Regions from separate parts of the Pseudomonas sp. DCA-1 genome, predicted to be linked through region 2. Evidence: predicted binding sites of a transcription regulator. Region 2 holds the regulator's gene; the other holds the start of a gene.
What was found. Region 2 encodes sigma-54, which starts transcription at its own class of promoters, with help from an activator protein. Its sites were predicted from a motif close to ANTGGCATNNANNTTGCTNT; they were not measured.
Positions count from the first base shown of each region.

Region 1 (14,772 bases), 1.9 Mb from region 2:
GCCTGGTCGCGGGCAGCCGCAGCGGCCAGCGCTTCCTGCTTGCGGCGCTTTTCCGCTTCCTGCTGCGCCAGCAGGGCCTTCTTGCGCGCTTCTTCAGCTTCACGGGCCTGGCGGGCGAGTGTTTCCTCGATGGTTTTCAGGACCTTGGCCAGGTCGGCCTGGTCCTGTTCGCGCGCTTGCAACTTTTGACCGCGGTCCTTTACATCGCTGTTGAGCTTGGCCAGTACCTGCTGGCGCTTGGCGCGCTCGGTTTCCAGCTCTTGACGGCGGCTGTCGAGGTCGGCGCGCTGGGCCAGCAGCTGTTGTTGCTGGCTGGAAATTTCCTGTTCGACGTTGGCCAGTTGGCGCAAGGTCTCGTTGAAGGTGCGCAATTGCTCCAGGCGCGCCTTGCTCAGGTAGTCGTAATAGGTGAGGGTGCGGGCGAACTTCTCGGGGTTCTGCTGGTTGAGCAGCAGCTTGAGGTATTCCTCGCGACCGTTGTTCTGGTAGGCCGAGCGGGCCTGAATGGCGATCAGTCGTTGTTGTTCAACGCGGGCGCTCTGGAGTTTTTTTTTCTCGGTATCAAGGCGCTCCAGCTCGCCTTCAGTCTTTTTTAGTTCTTGCTGCAGGGCCTCCACCTGCTTTTCGAGGTTACCGATGTCGGTTTCGGTGGTTTTGAGGTCCTTTTGCACACCGGCCTTTTCTTCCTGGAGCTTGCTCAGCGTCTTCTTGAGCTCGGCAATGTCCTGGCGGGTGGCATCCAGTTGCTGCTGGGTCTGCGCGCGCTCATCGGCGAAGGCCGGGCTGAGCAGGCAAGACAGGGCTAGGAGGATCAGGGCGCGAAGCATGGGGTTTGGCGTACCAAGGATGGAGACTGGCCTAGTATGCCCGCGTGGGCAGGCAAAAAAAACGCCTCGCTGCGGATGCAGGGGGGCGTTTGTCTGGAATTCATGTGCAATTGGGGCTGCAACGCAGCCCCTTTCGACATTCAGGCGTCGACCAGAATCGAGGTGCCGGTCATTTCCACCGGCTTTTCCAGCCCCAGCAGCTTCAGCATGGTAGGCGCCACGTCGGCCAGCACGCCGCCCTCACGCACTTTCACGTTGCGCTTGCCCACATAGATGAATGGTACCGGCTCGGTAGTGTGTGCGGTGTGCGCCTGGCCGGTGCACTCGTCTTCCATTTGTTCGACGTTGCCGTGGTCAGCGGTGATCAGTGCTTCGCCGCCCACCTTGTCCAGCGCGTCGACAATGCGCCCTACACAGGTATCCAGTGCTTCGACGGCCTTCACCGCAGCTTCGAACACGCCGGTGTGGCCGACCATGTCGCCGTTGGCGTAGTTGACCACGATGACGTCGAAGCGCTGCTGTTCGATGGCTTCGACGATGCGATCGGTCACTTCCGGTGCGCTCATTTCCGGTTGCAGGTCATAGGTGGCGACCTTCGGCGACGGGATCAGGATGCGCTCTTCGCCTTCGAACGGCTCTTCGCGGCCACCAGAGAAGAAGAAGGTGACGTGGGCATATTTCTCGGTTTCGGCGATGCGCAGTTGGGTCTTGCCGTTTTTCGCCAGGTATTCGCCCAGCACGTTGTTCAGGCTGGACGGCGCAAAGGCCGCCGGTGCCGGAATCTTCGCCGAATACTGGGTCAGGCCGATGTACGCTGCCATCTTCGGCAGGCGCGCACGGGCGAATTCCGTGAAGTCTGGCTCTACAAATGCACGCGACAGTTCGCGAGCACGGTCGGCGCGGAAGTTCATGAAGATCACGGCATCGCCATCTTCGACCTTGACTGCTTCGCCAATGCGCGTGGCTTTTACGAATTCGTCGCTCTCGTCACGGGCATAAGCGGCTTCCAGGCCTGCCAGAGCCGTGTCAGCGGTGTACTCGGCAGCGCTGTCGACGATCAGGTTGTAGGCGGCGCTGACGCGGTCCCAGCGGTTGTCGCGGTCCATGGCGTAGTAGCGGCCGATCAGGCTGGCGATGCGGCCCTTGCCCAGTTTGGCGAAGGTGGCGTCGAGCAGTTCGATGGACGACTGCGCGCTGCGTGGCGGGGTGTCGCGGCCGTCGAGGAAGGCGTGCAGGTAGACCTTTTCGGCACCACGCTGCGCGGCCAGTTCGGCCATGGCCACCAAGTGGTCCTGGTGGCTGTGTACGCCACCATCGGACAGCAGGCCGAGGATGTGTACGGCCTTGCCAGCACTGGCTGCCTTGTCTACAGCACCGGTCAGCACCGGGTTTTCAAAGAACTCGCCGTCGCGGATGGCCTTGGTCACCCGGGTGAAGTCCTGATAGACGACGCGACCTGCGCCGAGGTTCATATGACCGACTTCGGAGTTGCCCATCTGCCCGTCCGGCAGGCCGACATCCATGCCCGAGCCGGAAATGAGGCCATGCGGCTGGGTGGCGCACAGGCGGTCATAGACCGGTTTATTGGCGGCAAAGATGGCGTTGTGTTCGGGGATATCGCTATGGCCGAAGCCATCCAGGATAATCAGGACCAGAGGTTTGGGCGTGCTCGTCATCAATCAAACTCACGGTTGTTCAAAGATGATAAAGACACGCATTTTAGGGCAAATACGCCACCCGCGGCGAATATTCGTCCCATTCCACCGACCGGCGCACCTGTGCTAGCAACATGAAGGTGGTTTTGTGGCCGGCCCGCCGGGCTTTGGTGGCACCAAGGGGCTGTGTATACTGGCCGGCATTTTCAATCGCCTGGAACACCGCTGATGGTTGCTCACCTGATTCAATTCGCGACAGATCACTACATCCTGGTTGCGATCTTCCTCATTCTGCTGGTCCTGTTGCTCATCAATGAAATCCGTCGTGGTGGCCAGAGCCTGACTAATGGCCAACTGACAGCCCTGGTCAATGCCGAGAAGGCCCTGGTGATCGACATTCGCCCGGCCAAGGAATACTCCGCTGGCCATATCGTCGGCGCGGTGAACATCCCGCAGGACAAACTGGCCAACCGCATGACCGAGTTGGGCAAACATAAAGAGAAGACCCTGATTGTCGTCGACGCGATGGGCCAGCAGTCCGGCACTATTTGCCGCGAGCTGCTCAAAGCTGGTTACAACGCCGCCAAACTGAGCGGTGGCGTTTCCAGTTGGAAAGCCGATAACCTGCCCCTGGTGAAGTGATATGAAGCCTGTCATCGTCTATTCCAGCGACTACTGCCCCTACTGCATGCGCGCCAAGTACCTGCTCGAGAGCAAAGGCGTGGCCTTCGAGGAAATCAAGGTCGACGGCAAGCCGCAGGTTCGCGCCGAGATGAGTCAGAAAGCCGGCCGTACGTCTGTGCCGCAGATCTGGATCGGCAGCACCCATGTCGGTGGATGCGATGACCTCTATGCCCTGGAGCGCGCCGGCAAGCTCGACGCGCTGCTGGCGGCCTGATTTGCACTGCATTCAAAAACATTAGGATAAGGATCTGACATGACTGACCAACAGACCAACGGCGCTGCTGCAGAAGACAACAGCCCGCAGTTCTCCCTGCAACGCATCTATGTGCGCGACCTGTCGTTCGAGGCCCCGAAAAGCCCGCAGATCTTCCGTCAGACCTGGGAGCCAAGCGTTGCCCTGGACCTGAACACCAAGCAGAAATCCCTGGAAGGCGACTTCCATGAGGTCGTGCTGACCCTGTCGGTTACTGTCAAGAACGGTGACGAAGTGGCTTTCATTGCTGAAGTGCAGCAGGCCGGTATCTTCCTGATCGCCAACCTCGATGCGCCTTCGATGAGCCACACCCTGGGTGCGTTCTGCCCGAACATCCTGTTCCCTTATGCCCGTGAGGCCCTGGATAGCCTGGTGACCCGCGGTTCGTTCCCGGCGCTGATGCTGTCGCCGGTCAACTTCGACGCCCTGTACGCGCAAGAAATGCAGCGTATGCAGGAAGCGGGTGAAGCGCCGACTGTGCAGTAATAACTGCCTGTATCCAGAAAGCGCCTCTCGGGGCGCTTTTTTGTTGCCTGTGCGGGCCTCTTCGCGGGTAAACCCGCTCCTACAGGGGATCGCGCCGTTTCCTCGGCTTGTGTAGGAGCGGGTTTACCCGCGAAGAGGCCCGTACGGGCAAAACATCAGCTCCCGGCAAACCCGTTCTGCCGCCACGCCTCATACACCGTCACCGCCACGGTATTGGACAGGTTCAGGCTACGGCACCCCGGCCGCATCGGCAGGCGCAGGCGATGCTCGGCCGGCAGGCTGTCCAGCACCTCGGCCGGCAACCCGCGGCTCTCTGGCCCGAACAGGAAGGCGTCGCCCGGCTGGAAGGCCACTTCGTGGAACGGGTGCGAGCCCTTGGTGGTAAAGGCGAACAGCCTTGGGTTGCCAAGGCTTTCCAGGCATCTGGCCAGGCTCTCGTGGCGCTTGAGCGTGGCATACTCGTGGTAGTCCAGCCCTGCGCGGCGCAGGCGCTTGTCATCCAGTTCGAAGCTGATGGGTTCGATCAGGTGCAGGGCGCAGCCACTGTTGGCGCATAGACGAATGATGTTGCCGGTATTCGGCGGAATTTCTGGTTGAAAAAGGATGACGTGAAACATGCACGGCTCCAAGCGTGAAGATGACGGGCATTCTACCCCTGAACCGGACGTGCGTTCGAAGGCCTTCCCACGGGTGATGCTGTCGTTGGCGATCGTCGGCTTGATGGTGGGGCTGATGATCGGTCGCCTGACTACGCCTGACGAGCGCGAGCTGCAGCAGGTGCAGGTGATGCAGGATGGCCTGGAGCTTTGGTTCAACGAAGAGCCCAAGCTGCATGGCGAGAACGTGGAAGGGACGGTGGCGTTGCTGTTCCAGGCCCAGGGCAAGGCTCAGCAAGGGCAGCTTAGCCTGCTGGGCAAGCCGGTGAGCTGGCGGATACAGCACAGCAAGGAAGGTTTGTTGCTGACGGTGGTGGCCGCGCGCCCCCTGCACGGCGAATGGGCCGGTGCAGAGGACGCTGGGCGCTGGCGGGTGCAAGTGAAACTGCACGAATAAAAGAGGGGATATCCCGGCCTGCCTGTACCAGGGTCCCCGAAAGGGGTACTGCGTATAAAGGGGGGATGTCCCGGCCTGCCTGTACCGAGGTCCCCAAAACGGGCGGTGCTGCGTATAAAAGAGGGGTTCACCCGGCCTGCCTGTACCAGGGCCCCCGAAATTGGAGATGTATTGCTTATTGCAGGGGGCGTGCCAGTTTTGCAAAGCCCGTGAATACTGGGCTTTGAGGACGAATTGGCCGGCTTTTGAGGGGATTTGTGCCTTCGTGAGGTGCATCGGGCACAGGATCGGTGCATCGGGGGGCTGAAATGACTGGGGCCGCAAAGCGGCCCCAGAGGTCTACGGATTAACCCGGAGCTCAGTGGTCATCACCTTCCTCATCATCCCCTCCCGCCACATTCATCCCCAATTCCTTGATCTTGCGCGTCAGAGTGTTACGCCCCCAGCCCAGCAACAGCGCGGCATCCCGCCGGCGTCCGGCGGTATGCTTGAGTGCCGTCTCGATCATGATGCGTTCAAAGCTCGGCACTGCGCTGTCCAGCAGGTTGGTCTGGCCGCGCGTTAACGCCTGGTCGGCCCACTGGCGCAGGGCCTGCTCCCAGTTGGTTACCGGCGCGGCGTCTTGTGGCAGGTTCAGCAGTTCTGGCGGCAGGTCGCCGATCAGCACTTCACGGCTGGAGGCCATCACGGTAATCCAGCGGCAAGTGTTCTCCATCTGCCGCACGTTGCCCGGCCATGGCAGGTTGCGGATGAACTCTTCAGTCTCCGGCTTGAGGATCTTCGGCTCGACTGCCAGCTCCTGGGCGGCCCGGGCAAGGAAGTGGCGGGCGAGGGCGGGGATATCTTCGCGGCGGTCGGCCAGGCGCGGAATATGGATGCGGATCACGTTCAGCCGGTGGAACAAGTCCTCACGGAACTTGCCGGCCTGCACCAGTGACTCCAGGTTCTGGTGGGTGGCGGCGATGATGCGCACGTCGACCTTGACCGGCACGTGGCCGCCCACGCGGTAGAACTCGCCATCGGCCAGTACACGCAGCAGGCGGGTCTGGGTGTCGGCAGGCATGTCCCCGATTTCATCGAGGAACAGCGTGCCGCCATCGGCCTGCTCGAAACGGCCGCGACGCAAGTTGGCAGCACCTGTGAAGGCACCTTTCTCATGGCCGAACAGCTCCGACTCCATCAAATCCTTGGGGATGGCGGCCATGTTCAGGGCAATGAACGGCGATGCTGCGCGCGGGCTGTGCCGGTGCAGGGCGTGGGCCACCAGTTCTTTGCCGGTGCCGGACTCGCCGTTGATCAGCACGGTGATGTTGGAGTGGCTGAGGCGTCCGATGGCGCGGAACACCTCCTGCATCGCCGGGGCTTCACCAATGATTTCCGGGGTGCGCGCCAGGTTCTGTGGCACATCCAGGCCTTGCTGCTCCTGGGCGTGCTGGTTGGCGCGCTTGACCAGCGATACCGCTTCGTCGACGTCGAATGGCTTGGGCAGGTACTCGAAGGCACCGCCCTGGTAGGAAGCCACGGCGCTGTCCAGGTCGGAGTGGGCGGTCATGATGATGACCGGCAGGCGTGGGTGCTGCTCGCGGATCTGCGCCAGCAGGTCGAGGCCGCTGGTGCCAGGCATGCGAATATCGGAAATGATCACGTCGGGTTGCTGGCGTGCCAGGCGCCCCATGACACCGTCTGCGCTGTCGAAGCTCTGGGTGGTCATGCCTTCCTGTTGCAGGGCTTTTTCCAGGACCCAGCGGATGGAGCGATCATCGTCGACGATCCATACGGTTTCACTTCGGCTCATGAGGCGGTGGCTCCTTGTTCCAGAGGCAGGTAAATCGAGAAGGCGGTATGGCCTGCGTGGCTTTCACACTCGATCAGGCCCTGGTGCTGGCTGATGATGTTCTGGGTAATGGCCAGGCCAAGCCCGGTACCGTCCGGGCGGCCACTGACCATGGGATAGAAGAGGGTGTCCTGCAGTTCTGGCGGGATGCCCGGGCCGTTGTCGATGATCTCTACCCGCGCTACCAGGCGGTGACGAACGTGGCCGATGGTGAACTGGCGCAGGGCGCGGCTGCGCAAGGTGATGCGACCCAGGCGCAGTTCATTCTGCGAGCTGATCGCCTGCATGGCGTTGCGCACGATGTTGAGTACGGCCTGAATCATCTGTTCTCGGTCGATCAACACGTCCGGAAGGCTTGGGTCGTAATCGCGCACCAAAGTGATGCACCCCTGGCTTTCGGCATCGACCAGGCTGCACACCCGCTCCAGCACTTCGTGAATATTGGTCATGGCCAGCGACGGCAGCTTGTTCGAGCCGAGCATGCGGTCGACCAGGTTACGCAAGCGGTCGGCCTCTTCGATGATCACATTGGTGTAGTCGCGCAGCCCTTCCTCGGGCAGTTCGCGGGCCAGTAGCTGGGCCGCTCCGCGGATGCCGCCAAGGGGGTTCTTGATTTCGTGGGCCAGGCCGCGCACCAGCATCTTGGTGGTTTCCTGCTTGCTCAGTTGGGCCTCTTCCTTGGTGATGCGCAGCAGCCGGTCCCGCGGATGCACTTCGAGCAACAGCAGGGTCTGGCCTTGATGCAGTATCGGCGTTACCGCGTAGTCGACGGTGATGGTCTGCCCGGTCAGCGATGTGAGCTGCGCTTCACGCTTGGTGAACGGGTGCGCCTGCTCGACCGCCTGGCGCAGCGAGCTGAGCGCTTCGGTCGATTCGGTGAACAGCTCGCTGATGAATTGCCCATGGCTGCGCTGGCCACTGACGGCCAGCAGCATTTCTGCGGCCGGGTTCATGTACTCCAGGCGCAGCTCGGCGTTGAGCAGCAACGTGGCGGTGGTCAGGTTGTCCAGAAGCAGACGGTGCTGTGCATCGCTGATGGTCATAAGGCGTCGTTGACCTCTTTTGGCGCTTGCCTGGCACTGCTTTGGCCAGGGCCGGACGCGGGGTGGATCCACTGATGCGAGACTCTGGAAAAGAAAATGCAAGAAACAAACCAAAGCTCCGAAAAGAAGCGGGATTTGCCGATAAAGGCCTGAATCTGCGCAAATTCGGACCATAAAGTCTTGATGAAACGTTTAAGTTGAACCAGATTGGGGAGCAAATGAGGGCATGGTATGAATTGGTGCACCAAGATAGAGCATAGCGTGACAGGCGGGGTTGCAGTGCTTCTGCTTGGTGCGCAGAAACGAAAACGGCCTCCCGGAGGAGGCCGTTGTGATCATGTCATCGGCGCGAGGCGCCAATCAGATCAGCAGCTGTAGTACAGCTCGTATTCCAGCGGGTGTACGAAGGTGCGGACCTTGATTTCTTCTTCGCTCTTCAGCTCGATGAAGGCATCGATGAAGTCGTCGGAGAACACGCCGCCCTTGGTCAGGAACGCACGGCCTTTATCCAGCTCTTCCAGAGCTTCTTTCAGGCTGCCGCACACTTGCGGGATGTTCTTGGCTTCTTCTGGCGGCAGGTCGTACAGGTTCTTGTCGGCCGCGTCGCCTGGGTGGATCTTGTTCTGGATGCCGTCCAGGCCAGCCATCAGCAGGGCCGCGAAGGCCAGGTACGGGTTGGCCGATGGGTCCGGGAAGCGTGCTTCGATACGGCGGGCTTTCGGGCTGCCAACGTAAGGAATACGGATCGAGGCGGAACGGTTGCGAGCCGAGTAGGCCAGCATTACCGGGGCTTCGAAGCCTGGAACCAGACGCTTGTAGGAGTTGGTCGACGGGTTGGTGAAGCCGTTCAGGGCCTTACCGTGCTTGATGATACCGCCGATGAAGTACAGGGCGGTGTCGGACAGGCCGGCATAGCCTTCACCCGAGAAGGTGTTCTTGCCGTCTTTCCAGATCGACATGTGCACGTGCATGCCCGAGCCGTTGTCGCCGTACAGTGGCTTCGGCATGAAGGTGGCGGTACGGCCGTAAGCGTCGGCAACGTTGTGCACGACGTATTTCAGCGCCTGTACTTCGTCAGCCTTCTTCACCAGGGTGTTGAACTTGACGCCGATTTCGTTCTGGCCGGCAGTCGCCACTTCGTGGTGGTGAACTTCAACGGTCTGGCCCATTTCTTCCAGAGCGTTGCACATGGCAGTACGGATTTCGTGGTCGTGGTCGAACGGCGGAACCGGGAAGTAGCCGCCTTTCACGCCTGGACGGTGGCCTTTGTTGCCGCCTTCCACGTCAGCGCCGGTCATCCACGAGCCCTGCTCGGAGAAGATCTTGAACATCGAGCCGGAGATGTCCGACTGGAACTTCACTTCGTCGAAGATGAAGAACTCAGGCTCTGGGCCGGCGAATACGGTGTCACCGATGCCGGTGCTCTTCAGGTACTCTTCGGCGCGCTTGGCGATTGCACGTGGGTCGCGATCGTAGCCCTGCATGCTCGACGGGTCGACGATGTCGCAGGTAATGATCAGGGTTGGCTCTTCGGTGAACGGATCCAGAACGGCGGTTTCGTCAACCGGCATCAGGATCATGTCGGAGGCTTCGATGCCTTTCCAGCCAGCGATGGAGGAACCGTCGAACATCTTGCCGACTTCGAAGAAGTCTTCGTCCAGCGCATCACGCGACGGCATGGTCACGTGGTGCTGAGTGCCTTTGGTGTCCGTGAAACGCAGATCAATCCACTTGACGTCATGATCTTTGATGAGTTGAACCGACTTCGACATGTTGTCCTCCGGATGGTCTAGAGCGCGGTGGGCCGCTGCCCTGGAAAAAGGGTGTTGCCGGGCGCGGATAGTCGGCCAAGCTTACCTGCCTCACAAGGGAGCAAATTGCATGCCAGTGCCCGAAAATGGCGAGGTTGGGATAAAAGGGGGCGTTTGCGGGCATTTGGCGTTGGGGTAGGCTGAGAAAGTGCACTCTTAAGATGCGAATTTTGGAGGTGGCGCACCATTAGGGTGCACGCCTTGGTTTTTGTGGTGCCCGTGAGACCGAGCGCCGCCCGCGCGGCGCATCGCGAGCAAGCTCGCTCCTACATCTGTTTCGGGCCAATTATTTCTGGGGGATTTGCGCGCGAACGCCTTGGCGCATGGCGCGATATCGCGTCGTACAAACAAGGCGGTCGCGCGCGCCTGTCGCAGGCGTAACTGGCCCGAAACAGACGTAGGAGCGAGCGCAGCTCGCGATGCGCCGCGCGGGCGGCGCTCGGTCTCACGGGCACCAAAAAATCCGGCTCTGACATTTATCTCAAAGCTTCTGATCAAAAGTTGGTCAAATCCTGAGCAATTTCCGATATAATTCGCGCCCCTCATTTTCGGCAGGCCCTGCGCGCGCTGTTAACCAATGAAACTTATCGTCAAAGTCTTCCCAGAAATCACCATCAAAAGCCGGCCGGTGCGCAAGCGCTTCATCCGCCAGCTTGGCAAGAACATCCGCAACGTGCTCAAGGATCTCGACCCTGAGCTCGCGGTAGATGGTGTCTGGGACAATCTCGAAGTGGTTACCCGCGTCGAAGACGAAAAAGTCCAGCGCGAGATGATCGAGCGCCTCACCTGCACGCCGGGTATCACTCACTTCCTGCAGGTTGAGGAATACCCGCTGGGTGACTTCGACGACATCGTCGCCAAGTGCAAGCACCACTTCGGCCACCTGCTGGCCGGCAAGCACTTCGCCGTGCGCTGCAAGCGCGGTGGCCACCATGACTTCACCTCGATGGATGTCGACCGTTACGTCGGCAGCCAGCTGCGCCAGCAGTGTGGCGCCGCCGGGATCGAGCTGAAAAACCCTGAAGTGCTGGTGCGCATCGAAATCCGCGACCAGCGCCTGTACGTGATCCACAACCAGCACAACGGCATCGGCGGTTATCCGCTGGGCGCCTTGGAGCAGACCCTGGTGCTGATGTCCGGTGGTTTCGACTCCACCGTTGCGGCCTACCAGATGATGCGCCGCGGCCTGATGACCCACTTCTGCTTCTTCAACCTCGGCGGCCGTGCCCACGAGCTGGGCGTGATGGAAGTGGCCCACTACCTGTGGAAGAAGTACGGCAGCAGCCAGCGTGTACTGTTCATCAGCGTGCCGTTCGAAGAAGTGGTTGGCGAAATCCTCAACAAGGTCGACAACAGCTACATGGGCGTGACACTCAAGCGCATGATGCTGCGAGGCGCCGCCCATATGGCCGACCGCCTGCAGATCGACGCGCTGGTGACAGGCGAAGCGATTTCCCAGGTGTCCAGCCAGACCTTGCCGAACCTGTCGATCATCGACTCGGCCACCGACAAGCTGGTGCTGCGCCCGCTGCTGGCCAGCCACAAGCAGGACATCATCGACCAGGCCACCGAAATCGGTACCGCGGACTTTGCCAAGCACATGCCGGAATACTGCGGCGTGATCTCGGTAAACCCGACCACCCATGCCAAGCGTCACCGCATGGAGCACGAAGAAAAACAGTTCGACATGGCCGTACTGGAGCGCGCTCTGGAGCGCGCCAAGTTCATTTCCATCGATCATGTGATCGATGAGCTGGGCAAGGACATTGAAATCGAGGAAGTGGCCGAGGCGCTGCCTGGCCAGATCGTCATCGACATTCGCCACCCCGATGCCCAGGAAGACGAACCTCTGGTGCTGGAAGGTATCGAGGTCCAGGCCATGCCGTTCTACGCCATCAACAGCAAGTTCAAGCATCTGGACCCTACGCGCCAGTACTTGCTGTATTGCGACAAGGGTGTGATGAGCCGTTTGCACGCACACCACCTGCTCAGTGAGGGACATGCCAATGTGCGTGTTTATCGTCCGACATAAGATGCCGGGGCTGTATGGCGGCAGTATTCGCCATCGCCCTCCCGACCGCCGGGCCCGCTGAGCCTTAAACAGTACATATTGGCCGCCTACACTGGGCGGCAACCGAATCCTCTGATCGAGATACACTTGTGATCGAAAATCTGCGTAACATCGCCATCATCGCCCACGTTGACCATGGTAAAACCACTCTGGTCGACAAACTCCTGCGTCAGTCCGGCACTCTGGAGCGTAACGAGCTCAACGACGAGCGCGTCATGGACTCCAACGACCAGGAAAAAGAGCGCGGTATTACCATTCTGGCGAAAAACACCGCCATCAACTGGAACGGCTACCACATCAACATCGTCGACACCCCCGGCCACGCCGACTTCGGTGGCGAGGTTGAGCGTGTAATGTCGATGGTCGACTCCGTGCTGCTGCTGGTCGACGCCCAGGACGGCCCGATGCCGCAAACCCGCTTCGTGACCAAGAAGGCCTTCGAAGCCGGCCTGAAGCCAATCGTCGTGATCAACAAGGTTGACCGCCCAGGCGCGCGTCCTGACTGGGTTCTGGACCAGATCTTCGATCTGTTCGACAACCTCGGTGCCACCGACGAACAGCTGGACTTCAAAGTGGTCTACGCCTCGGCCCTGAACGGCATTGCCGGCCTGGACCACACCGCCATGGGCGAAGACATGACCGCGCTGTACCAGTCGATCATCGACAATGTACCAGCACCGTCTGTTGACCGCGAAGGCCCGTTCCAGATGCAGATCTCCGCACTGGACTACAACAGCTTCCTCGGCGTTATCGGTGTTGGCCGCATCGCCCGTGGTCGCGTTAAGCCGAACACCCCGGTTGTCGCCATCGACACCAACGGCAAGAAGCGTAACGGCCGTATCCTGAAGCTGATGGGTCACCACGGTCTGCACCGCGTTGACGTCGAAGAAGCCCAGGCTGGCGATATCGTCTGCATCAGCGGTTTCGATGAGCTGTTCATCTCCGACACCCTGTGCGCCCCGGATGCGGTAGAAGCGATGAAGCCGCTGACTGTTGACGAGCCGACTGTTTCGATGACCTTCCAGGTCAACGACTCGCCGTTCTGCGGTAAAGAAGGCAAGTTCGTCACCAGCCGTAACATCAAGGACCGTCTGGACAAGGAGCTGCTGTACAACGTTGCCCTGCGCGTTCAGGAAACCGATTCCCCTGACAAGTTCAAGGTTTCGGGCCGTGGTGAGCTGCACCTGTCGGTGCTGATCGAAACCATGCGTCGTGAAGGCTTCGAAATGGCCGTGGGCCGTCCTGAAGTGATCATCCGCGAAGTCGACGGCGTGAAGCAGGAGCCGTTCGAGAACGTCACCATCGACATCCCTGAAGAATCCCAGGGCAAGGTCATGGAAGAGATGGGTCTGCGTAAAGGCGACCTGACCAACATGGTTCCGGATGGCAAGGGCCGCGTTCGTCTGGAGTACAACATTCCAGCCCGTGGTCTGATCGGTTTCCGTAACCAGTTCCTGACCCTGACCAACGGTGCAGGCATCCTGACCTCGATCTTCGATCGCTACGACACCATGAAGTCGGGCCAGATGTCCGGCCGCCTCAACGGCGTACTGGTTTCGGTCGAGACCGGCAAGGCACTGACCTACTCGCTGGAAACCCTGCAGGCTCGCGGCAAGCTGTTCGTTGAACACGGCCAGGAGATCTACAACGGTCAGATCATCGGCCTGAACAGCCGTGACAACGACCTGGGCGTGAACCCGACCAAAGGCAAGAAGCTCGACAACATGCGTGCTTCGGGCAAAGACGAAGTCATCGCCCTGGTACCGCCAGTTCGCCACACCCTCGAGCAGGCCCTGGAATTCATCCAGGACGACGAGCTGTGCGAAGTGACGCCTAAGTCGATCCGTCTGCGCAAGAAGATCCTGGACGAAGGCGAGCGTACCCGCGCAGCCAAGAAAGCCAAGAACTGAGTTAGCTCAGGCTGAATAAAAACGCCCCCGGTCGAAAGGCCGGGGGCGTTTTTTTGTCTGCAGGATTTGTGTTGGTCCTTTCGCGGGCAAGCCCGCGAAGAGGCCAGAACCGGCTGACGGTCAGCGCCCAACCACCTTGGGCTTGTAGGCGCAATACCCCGGCCGCGGCCCGACCTTGGGATGGTTGCGGCAGGTATCCGGACGCTTGTCATAAATGGTGCACAGGCGGCTTTTACGATCCAGGTACATGCAGTCGTCGTTGCTCATCCGGGTCAGGGTGAAGATCCCCGACTTCTGGTTGAAGCGCTCGATGATGCCTTCTTTTTGCAGGCGTTTGGCCACGTTCTTGGGTGGTTCGTCTTTTTCGAACTCGTCGACCACGCCGATACGGATCAGATCCTTGATCTTCACCTCTACCGGCAGGGTGCAGCAGGTCGAATGGCAGCCGTGGCACATGTGGCTGGCGTAGCGCTGCCAAGTCTCCAGGCGGTCGACTTCGGCGGCGGCGATCAGGGTCGTTTTCATCTTATAGGGTGGATCACGGTCTTGGGGCGCGCGATGATACCGGAATTGTTCAATTTATGAACAACCTTTTGCCGGAATCGCAGAGTGGGCATGAAAACTGCGAACCGTAACTGTCGCTCCCTGTCGAAGGGTCTAGTCTCATCACTCTCCCTCCGCTTTCGTCAACTTGCCCGAGGATGCCGCATGTCCCAGGAACCCAAAGCACGTGACGCCGAAGTCGCGGATTTTCGTGCCGCTGTACTGAACAAGCTGACCTACGCGGTCGGCAAGGACCCCGAGCATGCCTTCGACCATGACTGGTTCGAAGCGATTGCCCTGGCTGCACGCGATCACATGGTCGATCACTGGATGGATCACACCCGGCAGGCTTATCGACGCAGCCAGAAGCGGGTCTACTACCTTTCCCTGGAGTTTCTCATCGGCCGCTTGCTGTACGACAGCCTGAGCAACCTGGGCCTGCTGGACATCGCGCGCGATGCTCTGGAGGGGCTGGATGTGGACCTTGAGCGCATTCGCCTGCTCGAACCGGACGCCGCGCTGGGCAATGGCGGCCTTGGCCGTCTGGCAGCGTGCTTCATGGAGAGCATGTCTACCCTGGGTATCGCTGCCCATGGTTACGG
Region 1 is NZ_CP169881.1:5,518,302-5,533,073, reverse strand. It holds gene ACE4QZ_RS25980 (murein hydrolase activator EnvC family protein) at 1-827, opposite strand, end outside; gene gpmI (2,3-bisphosphoglycerate-independent phosphoglycerate mutase) at 968-2,503, opposite strand; gene ACE4QZ_RS25970 (rhodanese-like domain-containing protein) at 2,711-3,124, shown strand; gene grxC (glutaredoxin 3) at 3,126-3,380, shown strand; gene secB (protein-export chaperone SecB) at 3,420-3,905, shown strand; gene trmL (tRNA (uridine(34)/cytosine(34)/5-carboxymethylaminomethyluridine(34)-2'-O)-methyltransferase TrmL) at 4,061-4,522, opposite strand; gene ACE4QZ_RS25950 (hypothetical protein) at 4,521-4,958, shown strand; gene ntrC (nitrogen regulation protein NR(I)) at 5,317-6,753, opposite strand; gene glnL (nitrogen regulation protein NR(II)) at 6,750-7,835, opposite strand; gene glnA (type I glutamate--ammonia ligase) at 8,201-9,607, opposite strand; gene thiI (tRNA uracil 4-sulfurtransferase ThiI) at 10,224-11,678, shown strand; gene typA (translational GTPase TypA) at 11,807-13,627, shown strand; gene ACE4QZ_RS25920 (YkgJ family cysteine cluster protein) at 13,748-14,152, opposite strand; gene ACE4QZ_RS25915 (glycogen/starch/alpha-glucan phosphorylase) at 14,336-14,772, shown strand, end outside.
Region 1: a site for sigma-54 is predicted at 9,705-9,724, ahead of glnA (type I glutamate--ammonia ligase). Genes of this name have one in related genera too.

Region 2 (14,772 bases):
CTGGTCGGGCGTGCTGCTGCATGAAGCGGTCGGCCACGGCCTGGAAGGTGACTTCAACCGCAAGGGCAGTTCGGCGTTCAGCGGCCGGATTGGCGAGAAGGTGGCGTCGAGCCTGTGCACCATCGTCGACGATGGCACCCTCGAAGGCCGCCGCGGTTCTCTGAGCGTGGATGACGAAGGCACCCCGACCGAATGCACCACGCTGATCGAGAATGGCGTGCTCAAGGGTTACATGCAGGACAAGCTGAACGCGCGCCTGATGGGCATGGCTGTGACCGGTAACGGCCGTCGTGAATCCTACGCGCACCTGCCGATGCCACGCATGACCAACACCTACATGCGTGCCGGCGAAAGCGACCCGCAGGAGATCATCGCGTCGGTGAAGAAGGGTATCTACTGCGCCAACCTCGGTGGTGGGCAGGTGGATATCACCAGCGGCAAGTTCGTGTTCTCCACGAGTGAGGCCTACCTGATCGAAGACGGCAAGATTACCGCGCCGGTGAAGGGCGCAACCCTGATCGGCAATGGTCCGGAGGCGATGAGCCGGGTTTCGATGGTCGGTAACGACCTGGCACTGGACAGCGGGGTAGGGACGTGCGGCAAGGACGGGCAGTCGGTGCCGGTCGGGGTGGGCCAACCTACCTTGAAACTGGATGCGATTACCGTGGGCGGTACCGGGGCTTGATGGTTTCGGGAACCGTTGTGGGAGTGGCGATGCCCACTCCCACAGCGGCCCAGCCTGTCAGCGTAGCCCGCGCTGCAACTCGTCGAGGTCGCGAATGTACTTGAACACCTTGCGCGCGGCGGCAGGCGGTTTGTTCCGCGCCTTCTCGTGCTGGGCATGGCGCACCAGCGAGCGCAACTGCTGGCGGTCGGTGTCGGGGTACTCGTTGACGAAGCGCTCGAGGTCTTCGTCGTTACCGTCGATCAACCGGTCACGCCAGCGCTCCAAACTGTGGAAGCGTTCGTTGTACTGGCGAGTCGAGCTGTCCATCTGCTCGAGCAGGGCGTGGATGGCATCGAGGTCTTGCACGCGCATGAGCTTGCCGACGAACGACATGTGGCGTTTACGGGCGCCATGAGCGGTGTGCTTGCTGGCTTCGGCCAGTGCCTTGCGCAGCTCGTCGGTCAATGGCAGGCGCGCCAAGGTATCGGCCTTGAGCGTGGTAAGCCGCTCGCCGAGTTCGACCAGCGCATGGAGTTCGCGCTTGATCTGGGTTTTGCTTTTTTCGCCGTCGAAGGCGTCGTCGTTTGAATCAACCATGGTGGCAGTCCGCTAGAAATCGCCGCCATGATAACCAGTCGGGGGCCGCTTGTCCGGCCCGGTCGTAGAATGACCCCAAGCCGTACGCAGAATTTGAGTGGAGAGAACCATGAGTGCAGTCCAGAGCGTAGGTCCGAAAGACTTGCCAGCATTGCAGGAACAGGTCGAGGCGATCATCGCCGAGGCGCGTCGTCAGGGGGCCAGTGCCTGCGAAGTGGCGGTGTCGCTGGAGCAGGGGCTGTCCACCACCGTACGCCAGCGGGAGGTCGAAACGGTCGAGTTCAACCGCGACCAGGGCTTTGGTATCACCCTCTATGTCGGCCAGCGTAAAGGTTCGGCCAGCACCTCTGCCAGTGGCGCGGAGGCGATTCGCGAGACTGTCGCCGCAGCGCTGGCAATTGCCAGGCATACCTCCGAGGATGAATGCTCGGGCTTGGCCGACGCGGCGCTGATGGCGCGTGAAATCCCTGATCTGGACCTGTACCACGACTGGGATATCGAGCCCGAGAAGGCCATTGAAATGGCCCTGGCCTGCGAGGCGGCGGCGTTCGACGCCGACCCGCGCATCCTCAACGCTGATGGCACCACCCTCAATACCCACCAGGGCTGCCGCGTGTATGGCAACAGCCATGGGTTCATCGGTGGCTACGCCTCGACCCGCCACAGCCTGAGCTGCGTGATGATTGCCGAAGGCGACGGGCAGATGCAGCGTGACTACTGGTACGACGTGAACCGCCAGGGCAACCTGCTGGCCGACCCGCGCAGCATCGGCGTGCGCGCTGCCCAGCGTGCTGCCAGCCGCCTTGGCGCCCGGCCGGTGCCGACTTGCGAGGTACCGGTGCTGTTCTCGGCCGAATTGGCCGGTGGTCTGTTCGGTAGCTTCCTGTCGGCCATTTCCGGCGGCAACCTCTACCGCAAGTCGTCGTTCCTGGAGGGTACCATTGGTCAGCGTCTGTTCCCTTCCTGGCTGACCCTGGACGAGCGTCCGCATATTCCGCGTGCGTTGGGCAGCGCCGCGTTCGACGGTGATGGCCTGGCCACCTATGCCAAACCGTTTGTCGACAAAGGCGAGCTGGTGTCGTACTTGCTGGGTACCTATTCCGGGCGCAAGCTGGGTTTGCCAAGTACGGCCAATTCCGGTGGCGTGCACAACCTGTTCGTCAGCCACGGTATCGAAGATCAGGCCGCGCTGATTCGCCGCATGGGCCGCGGGCTGCTGGTGACCGAGCTGATGGGGCATGGCTTGAACATGGTGACGGGGGACTATTCCCGTGGTGCGGCGGGGTTCTGGGTCGAAAATGGCGAGATCCAGCATGCCGTGCAGGAAGTCACCATCGCCGGAAACATGAAAGACATGTTCCAGCAGATTGTCGCGATTGGCAGCGATCTTGAAACCCGCAGCAATATCCATACGGGCTCGGTGCTGATTGAGCGCATGACCGTTGCTGGTAGCTGATCGTTAGCCCGCGAACGGGCTGCTACAGGCTCTAAACTTTTTCTGCAAATCCTAAGACCCGGCCCTTGCGCCGGGTTTTTTGTTTCATCATCCCCTCTTGTAATGATTATGGTTGTCATTTAATAATCAATATCATTATCCGTTAACTCGGCGATGATGTTCATGAAACCCGTCCTCCGCGAACTGCCCTACCTGGAAAACTGGCGCTGGCTCAGCCGGCGTATTCGCTGTGCGCTCGAGCCCGACGAGCCGCGCCTGATCGAGCATTACCTGGCCGAAGGCCGCTATCTGGTGTGCTGCACCGAAACCTCGTCTTGGACGGTGGCGCTGACAGCGTTTCGCCTGCTGCTGGATACCGCCTGTGATCGCATGCTGCCTTGGCATTGGCGTTGCCTGTGCCTGGATCAGGCATGGCGTCCTCTGTTGGACCTGCGCAACCTCGACCGTCAGGAACAGAACCAGCGCTGGCAGCCCTACGCCTTGCAGTTGGCCAATTGCCGCCTGCTGCCTTCGATTTCTCCCGATGAACTGATGCAAGGATTTGATGATGAGTGATACCCGTATCGAGCGTGACAGCATGGGTGAGCTGCAGGTGCCGGTTCAGGCCCTTTACGGCGCCCAGACCCAGCGCGCGGTCGACAACTTCCCGATCAGCGGCCAGCGTATGCCGGCACAGTTCATTCGTGCCTTGTTGCTGGCCAAGGCCGCTGCGGCCAAGGCCAACGTCGAACTGGCGCAACTTTCTGCCGGGCAGGGTCAGGCTATCGTCAAGGCGGTTGAGCGACTGCTGGCCGAGGATTTCATCCAGCACTTCCCTGTCGATGTGTTCCAGACCGGCTCTGGCACCAGTTCGAACATGAACGCCAACGAGGTTATCGCCACCCTGGCTTCCCATGTACTGGGTGAGGCGGTCAATGCCAATGACCACGTCAACTGTGGCCAGAGCAGCAATGACATCATCCCGACCACCATCCACGTCAGCGCTGCGCTGGCCCTGCACGAGCAGTTGCTGCCAGCCCTGACGCACTTGGTGCAGGTGATCGAGGTCAAGTCGGCACAAGTACATCAGTACGTGAAGACCGGTCGTACTCACCTGATGGACGCGATGCCGGTGCGCATGAGCCAAGTGCTGGATGGCTGGGCTGCGCAGATCAATGCTGCCAAGGCGCACATCGAAGCGATGCTGCCGCACTTGCAGGCGCTGGCCCAGGGCGGAACCGCCGTGGGTACCGGCATCAATGCCCATCCGCAGTTCGCTGTCGGTTTCGCTCGCCAGCTCAGTGGCCTGACCAAGATCGAGTTTACGCCCGGCCAGAACCTGTTCGCCCTGATCGGCTCGCAGGACACGGCCGTGGCTTTGTCTGGCCAGCTCAAGACCACCGCCGTGGCGCTGATGAAGATCGCCAACGATCTGCGCTGGATGAACTCCGGCCCGCTGGCCGGTTTGGGCGAAATCGAGCTGCAAGCTCTGCAGCCGGGCTCTTCGATCATGCCAGGCAAGGTCAACCCGGTGATCCCGGAGGCCACTGCCATGGTCGCCGCCCAAGTGATTGGCAACGACGCGACCATCGCCGTCGCGGGCCAGGCCGGTAACTTCGAGCTGAACGTGATGCTGCCGGTGATCGCTCGCAACCTGCTGGAAAGCATCGAGCTGATGGCCAATGTCAGCCGCTTGCTGGCCGACAAAGCCATCGCCAGCTTCAAGGTCAACGAAGACAAACTCAAGGAAGCCCTCGCGCGCAACCCGATCCTGGTCACTGCGTTGAATCCGATCATCGGTTACCTCAAGGCCGCCGAAATCGCCAAGACCGCCTACAAGCAGGGGCGCCCAATCATTGATGTGGCGCTGGAGCACACCGATCTGTCCCGCGATCAGCTTGAAGCGCTGCTGGACCCGGAAAAGCTCACCGCCGGGGGTATCTGACACTGCGTCACCGCCCAGAACCCATGCCTACGGAATTCACTGACATGCACCATACCTTGCCTGCATTGCCATACGCCTACGACGCGCTGGAGCCACACATTGATGCCCAGACAATGGAAATCCACCACACCAAGCATCACCAGACTTATGTCAACGGGCTCAATGCCGCCGTTGAAGGTACCAAGTGGGCCGAATGGCCGGTGGAAAAACTGATCGCTGCCGTCAAGCAACTGCCGGAAGACCTGCGTGGCGCTGTGACCAACCACGGCGGCGGGCACGCCAACCACGGCCTGTTCTGGACTGTCATGTCACCTCAGGGCGGTGGCGAGCCCGTGGGTCTGCTGGCGCAAGCTGTCACTGCCCAACTTGGCGGTTTCGAGGCTTTCAAGGAGGGTTTCACCAAAGCCGCGTTGACCCGCTTCGGCAGCGGTTGGGCCTGGCTCAGCGTAACGCCGCAAAAAATGTTGGTGGTGGAGAGCAGCGGCAACCAGGACAGCCCGCTGATGCACGGCAATGTGCCGATCCTGGGCCTGGACGTGTGGGAACACGCGTACTACCTCAAGTACCAGAATCGTCGCCCGGAATACATCGGTGCCTTCTACAACGTCATTGACTGGGTGGAAGTCGAGCGTCGCTACCTCGAAGCCCTGAAGTGAGTCGGACCGGTATGCGCTCTTGGCGAGCTTTAGGCTGTGTACAGGCTTCTGTCTGATGATGGTGATGGATGCCGCGATGTCCTGACATTGTGCAAGCGCAGGTGTGCGAGGTCTATTCGCCTTCGTCAAAGAAGTTGTTGATCAGCTCGACCAGTGCGTCCATGGCGTCGCTGTCCTGCTCGCCCTCGGTATGCAGGTGCACCTGGGTGCCTTTGCCTGCTGCCAGCATCATCACCGCCATGATGCTCTTGCCATCCACCAGCTTGTCCGGGGCGCGGCCAACCCGTACCTGGCAGGGGAAGCGGCCGGCCACCCCGACGAACTTGGCTGCCGCCCGGGCATGCAGACCCAGCTTGTTGATGATGGTGATTTCGCGGGCGGGCATCGTGGGGCGGATCCTTGGGCTAGAGGTCGCGATGGCGGACCTGGACGTTTTTCAGGGTTTGCTGCAGCTGTCGACCAAGGCGCTCGGTGATGTACACCGAACGGTGATGGCCGCCAGTGCAGCCGATGGCGATGGTTACGTAGGCGCGGTTGCTGGCAGCGAAGCGGGGCAACCATTTGAGCAGGTAGCTGGAGATGTCGTTGTACATGTCTTCGACATCCGCTTGTGCAGCCAGGTAGTCGATCACGGGTTGATCGAGGCCCGAGTGCTCACGCAGTTCTGGCTTCCAGTAGGGGTTGGGCAGGCAGCGCACGTCAAAAACCAGGTCGGCGTCAACCGGCATTCCCCGCTTGAAACCGAACGACTCGACCAGAAACGCTGTGCCAGGCTCGGGCTGGTTGAGCAGGCGCAGCTTGATCGAGTCACGCAACTGGTACAGGTTCAGGTTGGTGGTGTCGATCTTCAGGTCGGCCAGGTCGGCAATGGGTCCCAACAACTCGCTTTCCACGCGAATCGCTTCCGCGAGCGAGCGGTTGGCGTTGGTCAGAGGGTGTCGCCGGCGGGTTTCCGAGAAACGTTTGAGAAGGACCTCTTCATCGGCATCCAGGTACAACACGTCGCACTGGATGTGCCGGGCGCGGGCTTCTTCAAGCAGTTCAGGGAAGCGTATCAGGTGGCTGGGCAGGTTGCGCGCATCGATTGACACCGCCACCTTGGGCTGCAGCAAATCGGTGTTGATCAGTGCATTTTCCGCCAACTGCGGCAGCAGCCCAGCGGGCAGATTGTCGATGCAATAAAAACCGCTGTCTTCCAGGACATCGAGGGCGGTGCTCTTGCCGGAGCCGGACCGGCCGCTGACGATGATCAGGCGCATGTTCAGTGCTCGTTCTGTACGTCCAGGACAACCTGGAACAGAGCCTCATTGCTGGTGGCCGCGCGCAGCCGATCACGAACCTCCTTGCGATCGAGCATGCTGGCGATCTGACGCAATAGCTCAAGATGGGCATCGGTGGCCGCTTCGGGCACCAGCAGCACAAACAGCAGGTCCACTGGCGCGCCATCGATGGCGTCGTAATCAATAGGGGCTTCCAGGTGCAGCAGAGCGCTGACTGGAGCTGAGCATCCTTCAAGGCGGCAGTGCGGGATGGCGATGCCATTGCCGAATCCGGTAGAGCCGAGCTTTTCCCGGGCTACCAGTTTTTCGAAGACGTCCTGCATCTCCAGTTCTGGCACTTGGTCGGCGATGACAGTGGCGACCTTTTCCAGGGCGCGCTTCTTGCTGCCGCCCGGCACGTTCACGAGGGAACGGCCGGGGGTCAGGATGGTTTCAAGTCGGATCATGGATGAGGGGGATCAGCGGGCAGCTGCACCTTGCAGCAGGCTTTGCTGTTTTTCCTTGTGTTTTTTCAGTTGGCGGTCGAGCTTGTCGGCCAAGGCATCGATCGCTGCATACATGTCTTCGTGTTCGGCGTTGGCTACCACTTCGCCGCCGGGAATCTGCAGGGTCGCCTCGACCTTCTGCTGAAGCTTCTCGACTTTCATGATTACCTGCACGTTGGTGATCTTGTCGAAGTGACTCTCCACGCGGGCGAGCTTTTCAAGCACGTAATCGCGCAGTGGCTGGGTGACTTCTACATGCTGTCCACTGATATTGACTTGCATACAGCTTCTCCTTTGTTGCCCGTGCATAAAGAGGCAGGTCTTGCACCTGCCACGAAAACGCTGTGGCTCATCTCAGGGGCTACATCAGTCGCTTGCGTTCGCTCGACGGTGCGATGCCGAGGGACTCGCGGTACTTGGCGACGGTGCGACGGGCTACCTGGATGCCTTGTGCCTCCAGTAAACCAGCGATCTTGCTGTCACTCAATGGCTTTTTCTGATTTTCCGCCGCAACCAGTTTCTTGATGATCGCGCGGATCGCCGTGGACGAGCATTCTCCGCCTTCGGAGGTGCTGACATGGCTGGAGAAAAAGTATTTCAGTTCGTAGATACCGCGCGGGGTGTGCATGTATTTCTGCGTGGTAACCCGCGAGATGGTCGATTCGTGCATGCCTACTGCTTCGGCAATGTCATGCAGTACCAACGGCTTCATCGCTTCGTCGCCGTGGTCGAGGAAGCCGCGCTGGTGCTCGACGATCTGCGTGGCCACCTTCATCAGGGTTTCGTTACGGCTTTGCAGGCTCTTGATGAACCAGCGCGCTTCCTGTAGCTGGTTGCGCATGAAGGTGTTGTCGGCGCTGGTGTCGGCACGTCGCACGAAGCCGGCGTACTGCGGGTTGACGCGCAGGCGTGGGATGGCTTCCTGGTTCAGCTCTACCAGCCAACGGTCGCTGTCCTTGCGCACGATGACGTCGGGCACCACGTACTCGGGCTCGCTGGACTCGATCTGCGAACCAGGGCGCGGGTTAAGGCTTTGCACCAGTTCGATGACCTGGCGCAGCTCGTCTTCCTTGATTTTCATCCGCCGCATCAGCTGGCTGTAGTCACGGCTGCCGAGCAGGTCGATGAAATCGGTGACCAGACGCTTGGCTTCGGTCATCCACGGGGTTGTAGCGGGCAGTTGGCGCAGTTGCAGCAACAGGCATTCGCCGAGGTTGCGAGCACCGACGCCAGCCGGCTCGAACTGCTGGATGCGGTGCAGTACTGCTTCGACCTCGTCCAGCTCGATATCCAGCTCCGGGTCGAAACCGGCGCAGATTTCTTCGAGGGTGTCTTCCAGGTAGCCCTGCCCGTTGATGCTGTCGATCAGGGTGACGGCAATCAAGCGGTCGGTGTCGGACATCGGCGCCAGGTTCAACTGCCACAGCAGGTGGCTTTGCAGGCTCTCGCCGGCCGATGTGCGTGTGGTGAAGTCCCACTCGTCGTCATCGTTGCTCGGCAGGCTGCTGGCGCTGGTCTGGTAGATGTCTTCCCAGGCGGTATCGACCGGGAGCTCGTTGGGGATGCGCTCGCTCCACTCACCGTCTTCCAGGTTGTCGGCGCTGACGGCGCTTTCCTGGAAGCTGTTGTCCTGAACTTCGGCGGCCGGCTTGTTCTCGGCGTTGTCGGCCATCGGGTCGCTGTTGTCGAAGTCTTCGCCGTCTTCCTGACGTTCGAGCATCGGGTTCGACTCCAGCGCTTCCTGGATTTCCTGTTGGAGGTCCAGGGTTGAGAGCTGGAGCAGGCGGATGGCCTGTTGCAACTGAGGAGTCATCGTCAGTTGCTGGCCCATTTTTAGGACGAGCGATGGTTTCATGGCAGGGGCTTAATACCTTGTTCGCCGGCGCGCATGCGCCATCCACTACACGAGGGCGCCGGAGCGCCAGATCAAGCAAGTTTTATGCCTTAAATTGTAGCGTTTGCCTAGAGTACCGTAACAACTTTACCCGCAGTCTCACGGCTGTTAGCCAGTACTTCAGGCGCTTGCCGGGTCAGAGGCGGAACTCATGGCCCAGGTAAACTTCTTTGACCAGATCGTTTGCCAGGATGGTTTCTGCGTCGCCTTCAGCGATCAGTCGGCCATCGTTGACGATGTAAGCGGTTTCGCAGATATCCAGCGTTTCACGCACGTTGTGGTCGGTAATCAGTACACCGATACCCTTGGCCTTGAGGTGGTGGATGATCTGCTTGATGTCGCCAACCGAAATCGGGTCGACACCGGCGAACGGTTCGTCCAGCAGGATGAACTTGGGCGCTGTCGCCAGGGCGCGGGCAATCTCGACGCGGCGGCGTTCGCCACCGGACAGGCTCATGCCGAGGTTGTCGCGGATGTGGCTGATGTGGAACTCCTGCAGCAGGCTTTCCAGCTCTTTGCGGCGGCCGTCCCGGTCGAGATCCTTGCGGGTCTCGAGGATGGCCATGATGTTGTCGGCTACCGACAGCTTGCGGAAGATCGAGGCCTCCTGCGGCAGGTAGCCGATGCCGGCGCGGGCGCGGCCGTGCATGGGCTGGTGGCTCACATCGAGGTTGTCGATCAGTACTCGGCCCTGTTCGGCCTGGACCAGCCCGACAATCATGTAGAAGCAAGTGGTCTTGCCGGCGCCGTTGGGGCCGAGCAGGCCGACGATCTGGCCGCTGTCGATCGACAGGCTGACATCACGTACTACATGCCGCCCCTTGTAGCTCTTTGCCAGGTGCTGGGCTTTGAGGGTTGCCATTTACTCGGCCTTCTTCTTGGGCTGGATCACCATGTCGATACGCTGACGTGGTGTTGTCACGTTGCTACCGCGACCGGCGGTCGCCACCTGGGTCTGGGTGTTGTAGACGATCTTTTCGCCTTCGGTGGTGTTGCCTTCGTTCTCGACCTTGGCGCGGTCGGTGAGAATTACCAGGTCCTTCTGCGCCTGGTACTGGATGGTCACGCCCCAGCCTTTCATCTTGTCCGGCTTGGCTGCGCTCTGCTGCTGCTCGAAGTAGGCCAGGTTGCCCACCGAGGTCACCACATCGATGTCGCCGGAGGCGGAGCGGGTGATGGTCACGGTGTTGCCTTTGATCATCATCGAACCTTGGGTGATGATCACGTCACCGGTATAGGTGGCCACGCCTTGCTTGTCATCCAGGTGAGCCTGGTCGGCCTGGATGCGGATCGGCTGATCACGGTCATTCGGCAGTGCGAAGGCGCTCGCGCTTCCCAGTGCTGCGCTCAGGCTGAGCAAAAGGGGGAGAGTTTTAACGAGCCTCATACTGTCCTCTTACGTTAGAGAGCAGGTCCATCCTGCTTTCTTTCAAATACGCTTTCATTCCTTTGCCCGTAGTTGTGCCACCGGCGCCGTCGATTCTAACGGCTTGCTCGGTCTGCGCATATTGCTTCTGCGGGAACACGGTCATGCGTGAACTGGTAATGATGGTTTCACGCTGCTTTTCGTCGGTGCGCGCAATCCGTACGTTGTCGATCAGTTCGACCTCGGTGCCGTCCGGATTGACCTCGGCACGGGTGCTCTGCACGTGCCACGGGTATTCGGTGCCGCGGTACATGTGCAGATCCGGCGTAGTCAGCAACGTGATTTCGCTGGCCTTGAGATGCTCGACCTTGTCGGCGGTCATTTCGTACTGCAGCTTGCCGTCAGGCAGGAACTGCACACTGTGGGCGTTGATCGCATAGTAGTCGATGGCGCTTTCGTCTACCTTGGCCACCGGCTTGTCGAGGAAGCTTTCCGGGCTGACATTCCAGTAGCCGACCGCCGCCAGCAGGGCGGTAATCACTGCTAGCAGCGCAATAGTGCGGGCTTTCTTGCTGAACATGGGCAGCCTTACAGGTAATTGGCGTTGGCAGCGTCCAGGGTGCCCTGGGCCTGCATGATCAGTTCGCAGAATTCACGGGCTGCGCCTTCGCCACCGCGCGCCTGAGTCACGCCGTGGGCGTGCTGGCGAACAAACGGTGCGGCGTTGGCCACGGCCATGCCCAATGCCACCCGGCGAATGACCGGCAGGTCGGGCAGGTCATCGCCCAGGTAGGCTACTTGATCATAGCTCAGGCCCAGCTCCGCAAGCAGGCCGTCAAGCACGACCACTTTGTCCTCGCGGCCCTGGTACAGGTGCGGGATGCCGAGGTTCTTCGCCCGGCGCTCGACTACAGGGGTTTTGCGCCCGCTGATGATCGCGGTGGTCACGCCCGAGGCCATGAGCATCTTGATGCCCTGGCCGTCGAGGGTGTTGAACGTCTTGAACTCACTGCCGTCTTCGAGGAAGTACAGGCGCCCGTCGGTGAGCACGCCATCCACATCGAACACTGCCAGCTTGACGGCTTTGCCCCGTTGCATGAGGTCCTGATTCATTCCATCGCTCCTTACATTACACCGGCGCGCAGCAGGTCGTGCATGTTCAGGGCGCCGGTCGGGCGGCCCTCGCGGTCTACCACCACCAGCGCGCCGATCTTGTGGTCTTCCATGATCTTCAGGGCTTCGGCAGCGAGCATTTCGGCGCGGGCCGTTTTTCCGTGCACGGTCATCACCTGGTCGATCAGAGTGGTGTGTATGTCGATGTTGCGGTCCAGGCTGCGGCGCAGGTCGCCGTCTGTGAATACCCCGGCCAGCGTGCCGTCGGCTTCGACGATCACGGTCATGCCCAGGCCCTTACGGGACATTTCGAGCAGTGCCTCTTTGAGCAGGGTGCCGCGGGCAACCTGGGGCAACTCGTTGCCGCTGTGCATCACGTTCTCGACCTTGAGCAAAAGGCGGCGGCCCAGTGCACCACCCGGGTGCGAGAAGGCAAAGTCTTCAGCGGTGAAGCCGCGGGCCTCGAGCAGGGCGATGGCCAGGCAGTCACCCAGCACCAGCGATGCCGTGGTAGAGGAGGTAGGGGCGAGGTTCAGCGGGCAGGCCTCTTGCTCGACGCGGGCGTCGAGGTTGACCTCGGCGGCCTGGGCCAGGGGCGAGTCCGGGTTGCCGGTCAGGCTGACCAGCTTGATGCCCAGGCGTTTGATCAATGGCAGCAGGGTGACGATTTCGGCTGTGCTGCCGGAATTGGACAAGGCAAGGATGACATCATCGCGCGTGATCATGCCCATGTCGCCATGGCTGGCCTCGGCCGGGTGGACGAAAAACGCTGGCGTACCGGTGCTGGCCAAGGTGGCGGCGATCTTGTTGCCGATGTGCCCGGACTTGCCCATGCCGACCACGACGACCCGGCCCTTGCTGGTCAGAATCAGTTCGCAGGCTTTGACGAAATTGTCGTCGATGCGCGCCAAAAGGGCCTCTACGGCCTCGAGTTCCAGGCGCAGGGTGCGTTGGGCGGATTGGATCAGCTCGCTGGATTGGCTCATGTCGAAAAAGCAATGCCTGAGGAAAAGGCGACGATTATACGCGCAATGATGAAAACCCTCACCTCCTCGATTGCTGTAGCGAATACCACCAAAGCCTGTCCCGGTGCTGAACGACTGCTTGCCCGGCCTTGGGGCGGCGCTGTCAGCGGTGCTATAGTTCGCCGCTATTCGGCCTGCCGGGATGTGTGTGCCTTCCAGATGGAGGCCGGCGTCCACTAGGACGAGGCTGCATTAGCAAGGAGTCTAGATGAGTGTGGATAGCGCCTACGCGGTCGAGTTGAAGGGTGTAACCTTCAAACGTGGTTCGCGCAGCATTTTCAGCAACGTCGACATCCGCATCCCGCGCGGCAAGGTCACCGGCATCATGGGACCATCGGGTTGCGGCAAGACCACGTTGCTCCGCCTGATGGGGGCGCAACTGCGTCCCTCCAGCGGTGAAGTATGGGTGGCCGGCCAGAACCTGCCGACGCTGTCGCGCAGCGACCTGTTCGACGCCCGCAAGCAGATGGGCGTGCTGTTCCAGAGCGGCGCGTTGTTCACCGACCTCGATGTGTTCGAGAACGTCGCGTTCCCGCTGCGCGTGCATACTCAGCTGTCGGACGAAATGATCCGTGACATCGTGCTGATGAAGCTGCAGGCCGTGGGGCTGCGCGGTGCCATCGACCTGATGCCCGATGAGCTGTCCGGTGGCATGAAGCGCCGCGTGGCGCTGGCCCGGGCGATTGCCCTGGACCCGCAGATCCTCATGTACGACGAACCGTTCGTCGGCCAGGACCCGATCGCCATGGGGGTACTGGTGCGCCTGATTCGCCTGCTCAACGATGCCCTGGGCATCACCAGCATCGTGGTTTCCCATGACCTGGCAGAAACCGCCAGCATCGCCGATTACATCTACGTGGTAGGTGACGGCCAGGTGCTGGGCCAGGGGACGCCTGATGAGCTGATGGGCTCGGACAATCCACGGATCCGCCAATTCATGAAAGGCGACCCGGATGGCCCGGTTCCCTTCCACTTTCCCGCGCCTGATTACCGCGCCGACCTGCTGGGGGCGCGTTGATGCGCAGAAAATCCTTACTCGAACGTGTCCGCCTGCTGGGCCGGTCGGCAATCGACGTGCTGGCCGTGCTCGGGCGTTCGTGCCTGTTCCTGTTCCATGCGCTGGTCGGTCGCGGCGGCATTGGCGGCGGCTTCCAGCTGCTGACCAAGCAGTTGTACTCGGTGGGCGTGCTGTCACTGGCGATCGTCGTCGTGTCCGGGGTGTTCATCGGCATGGTGCTGGCGCTGCAGGGTTACAGCATTCTGACCAAGTACGGCTCGGAGCAGGCGGTAGGGCAAATGGTCGCCCTGACCCTGCTGCGTGAACTTGGCCCGGTGGTAACGGCGTTGCTGTTTGCCGGTCGTGCCGGATCCGCGCTGACCGCCGAAATCGGCAACATGAAGTCCACCGAGCAGTTGTCGAGCCTGGAAATGATCGGTGTCGATCCGCTCAAGTACATCGTTGCTCCACGCCTGTGGGCAGGTTTCATCTCGCTGCCGCTGCTGGCGCTGATCTTCAGCGTGGTCGGTATCTGGGGTGGCTCGTGGGTGGCGGTGGACTGGCTGGGCGTCTACGAGGGTTCGTTCTGGGCCAACATGCAGAACAGTGTTTCGTTCACTGACGACGTGCTCAACGGGCTGGTCAAGAGCCTGGTATTTGCTTTCGTCTCGACCTGGATCGCCGTATTCCAGGGGTACGACTGTGAGCCCACTTCAGAAGGGATCAGTCGTGCAACCACCAAGACCGTGGTCTATGCCTCGTTGGCAGTGCTGGGTCTGGACTTTATTCTGACCGCCTTGATGTTTGGAGATTTCTGATGCAAAACCGCACCCTGGAAATCGGTGTCGGCCTGTTCCTCCTGGCCGGGATCCTGGCGCTGCTGCTGCTGGCCCTGCGTGTCAGCGGGCTGTCGGCCAGCCCGACCACTGATACCTATAAAGTTTATGCGTACTTCGACAATATCGCCGGTTTGACGGTCAGAGCTAAAGTGACCATGGCCGGTGTGACCATCGGCAAGGTCACCGCCATCGATCTGGACCGTGATTCCTACACCGGTCGGGTGACGTTGCAGCTGGACAAGTCGGTCGATAACCTGCCGACCGACTCCACTGCCTCGATCCTGACCGCCGGTTTGCTTGGTGAGAAGTACATCGGCATCAGCGTGGGCGGTGAAGACGATGTCCTCAAGGATGGTTCAACCATCCATGACACTCAGTCGGCACTGGTGCTGGAGGATCTGATTGGCAAGTTCCTGCTCAACTCTGTTGGCAAGGAACCGAAAGAAGCGCAACCGGCTAATTAAGGAGTATCC
Region 2 is NZ_CP169881.1:1,475,339-1,490,110, forward strand. It holds gene tldD (metalloprotease TldD) at 1-685, shown strand, start outside; gene yjgA (ribosome biogenesis factor YjgA) at 743-1,264, opposite strand; gene pmbA (metalloprotease PmbA) at 1,374-2,720, shown strand; gene ACE4QZ_RS07130 (hypothetical protein) at 2,874-3,275, shown strand; gene ACE4QZ_RS07135 (class II fumarate hydratase) at 3,268-4,644, shown strand; gene ACE4QZ_RS07140 (superoxide dismutase) at 4,689-5,300, shown strand; gene ACE4QZ_RS07145 (HPr family phosphocarrier protein) at 5,413-5,685, opposite strand; gene rapZ (RNase adapter RapZ) at 5,705-6,559, opposite strand; gene ptsN (PTS IIA-like nitrogen regulatory protein PtsN) at 6,562-7,026, opposite strand; gene hpf (ribosome hibernation-promoting factor, HPF/YfiA family) at 7,039-7,347, opposite strand; gene ACE4QZ_RS07165 (RNA polymerase factor sigma-54) at 7,427-8,920, opposite strand; gene lptB (LPS export ABC transporter ATP-binding protein) at 9,096-9,821, opposite strand; gene lptA (lipopolysaccharide transport periplasmic protein LptA) at 9,822-10,346, opposite strand; gene lptC (LPS export ABC transporter periplasmic protein LptC) at 10,333-10,905, opposite strand; gene ACE4QZ_RS07185 (KdsC family phosphatase) at 10,914-11,438, opposite strand; gene ACE4QZ_RS07190 (SIS domain-containing protein) at 11,450-12,424, opposite strand; gene ACE4QZ_RS07195 (ATP-binding cassette domain-containing protein) at 12,672-13,481, shown strand; gene mlaE (lipid asymmetry maintenance ABC transporter permease subunit MlaE) at 13,481-14,278, shown strand; gene mlaD (outer membrane lipid asymmetry maintenance protein MlaD) at 14,278-14,763, shown strand.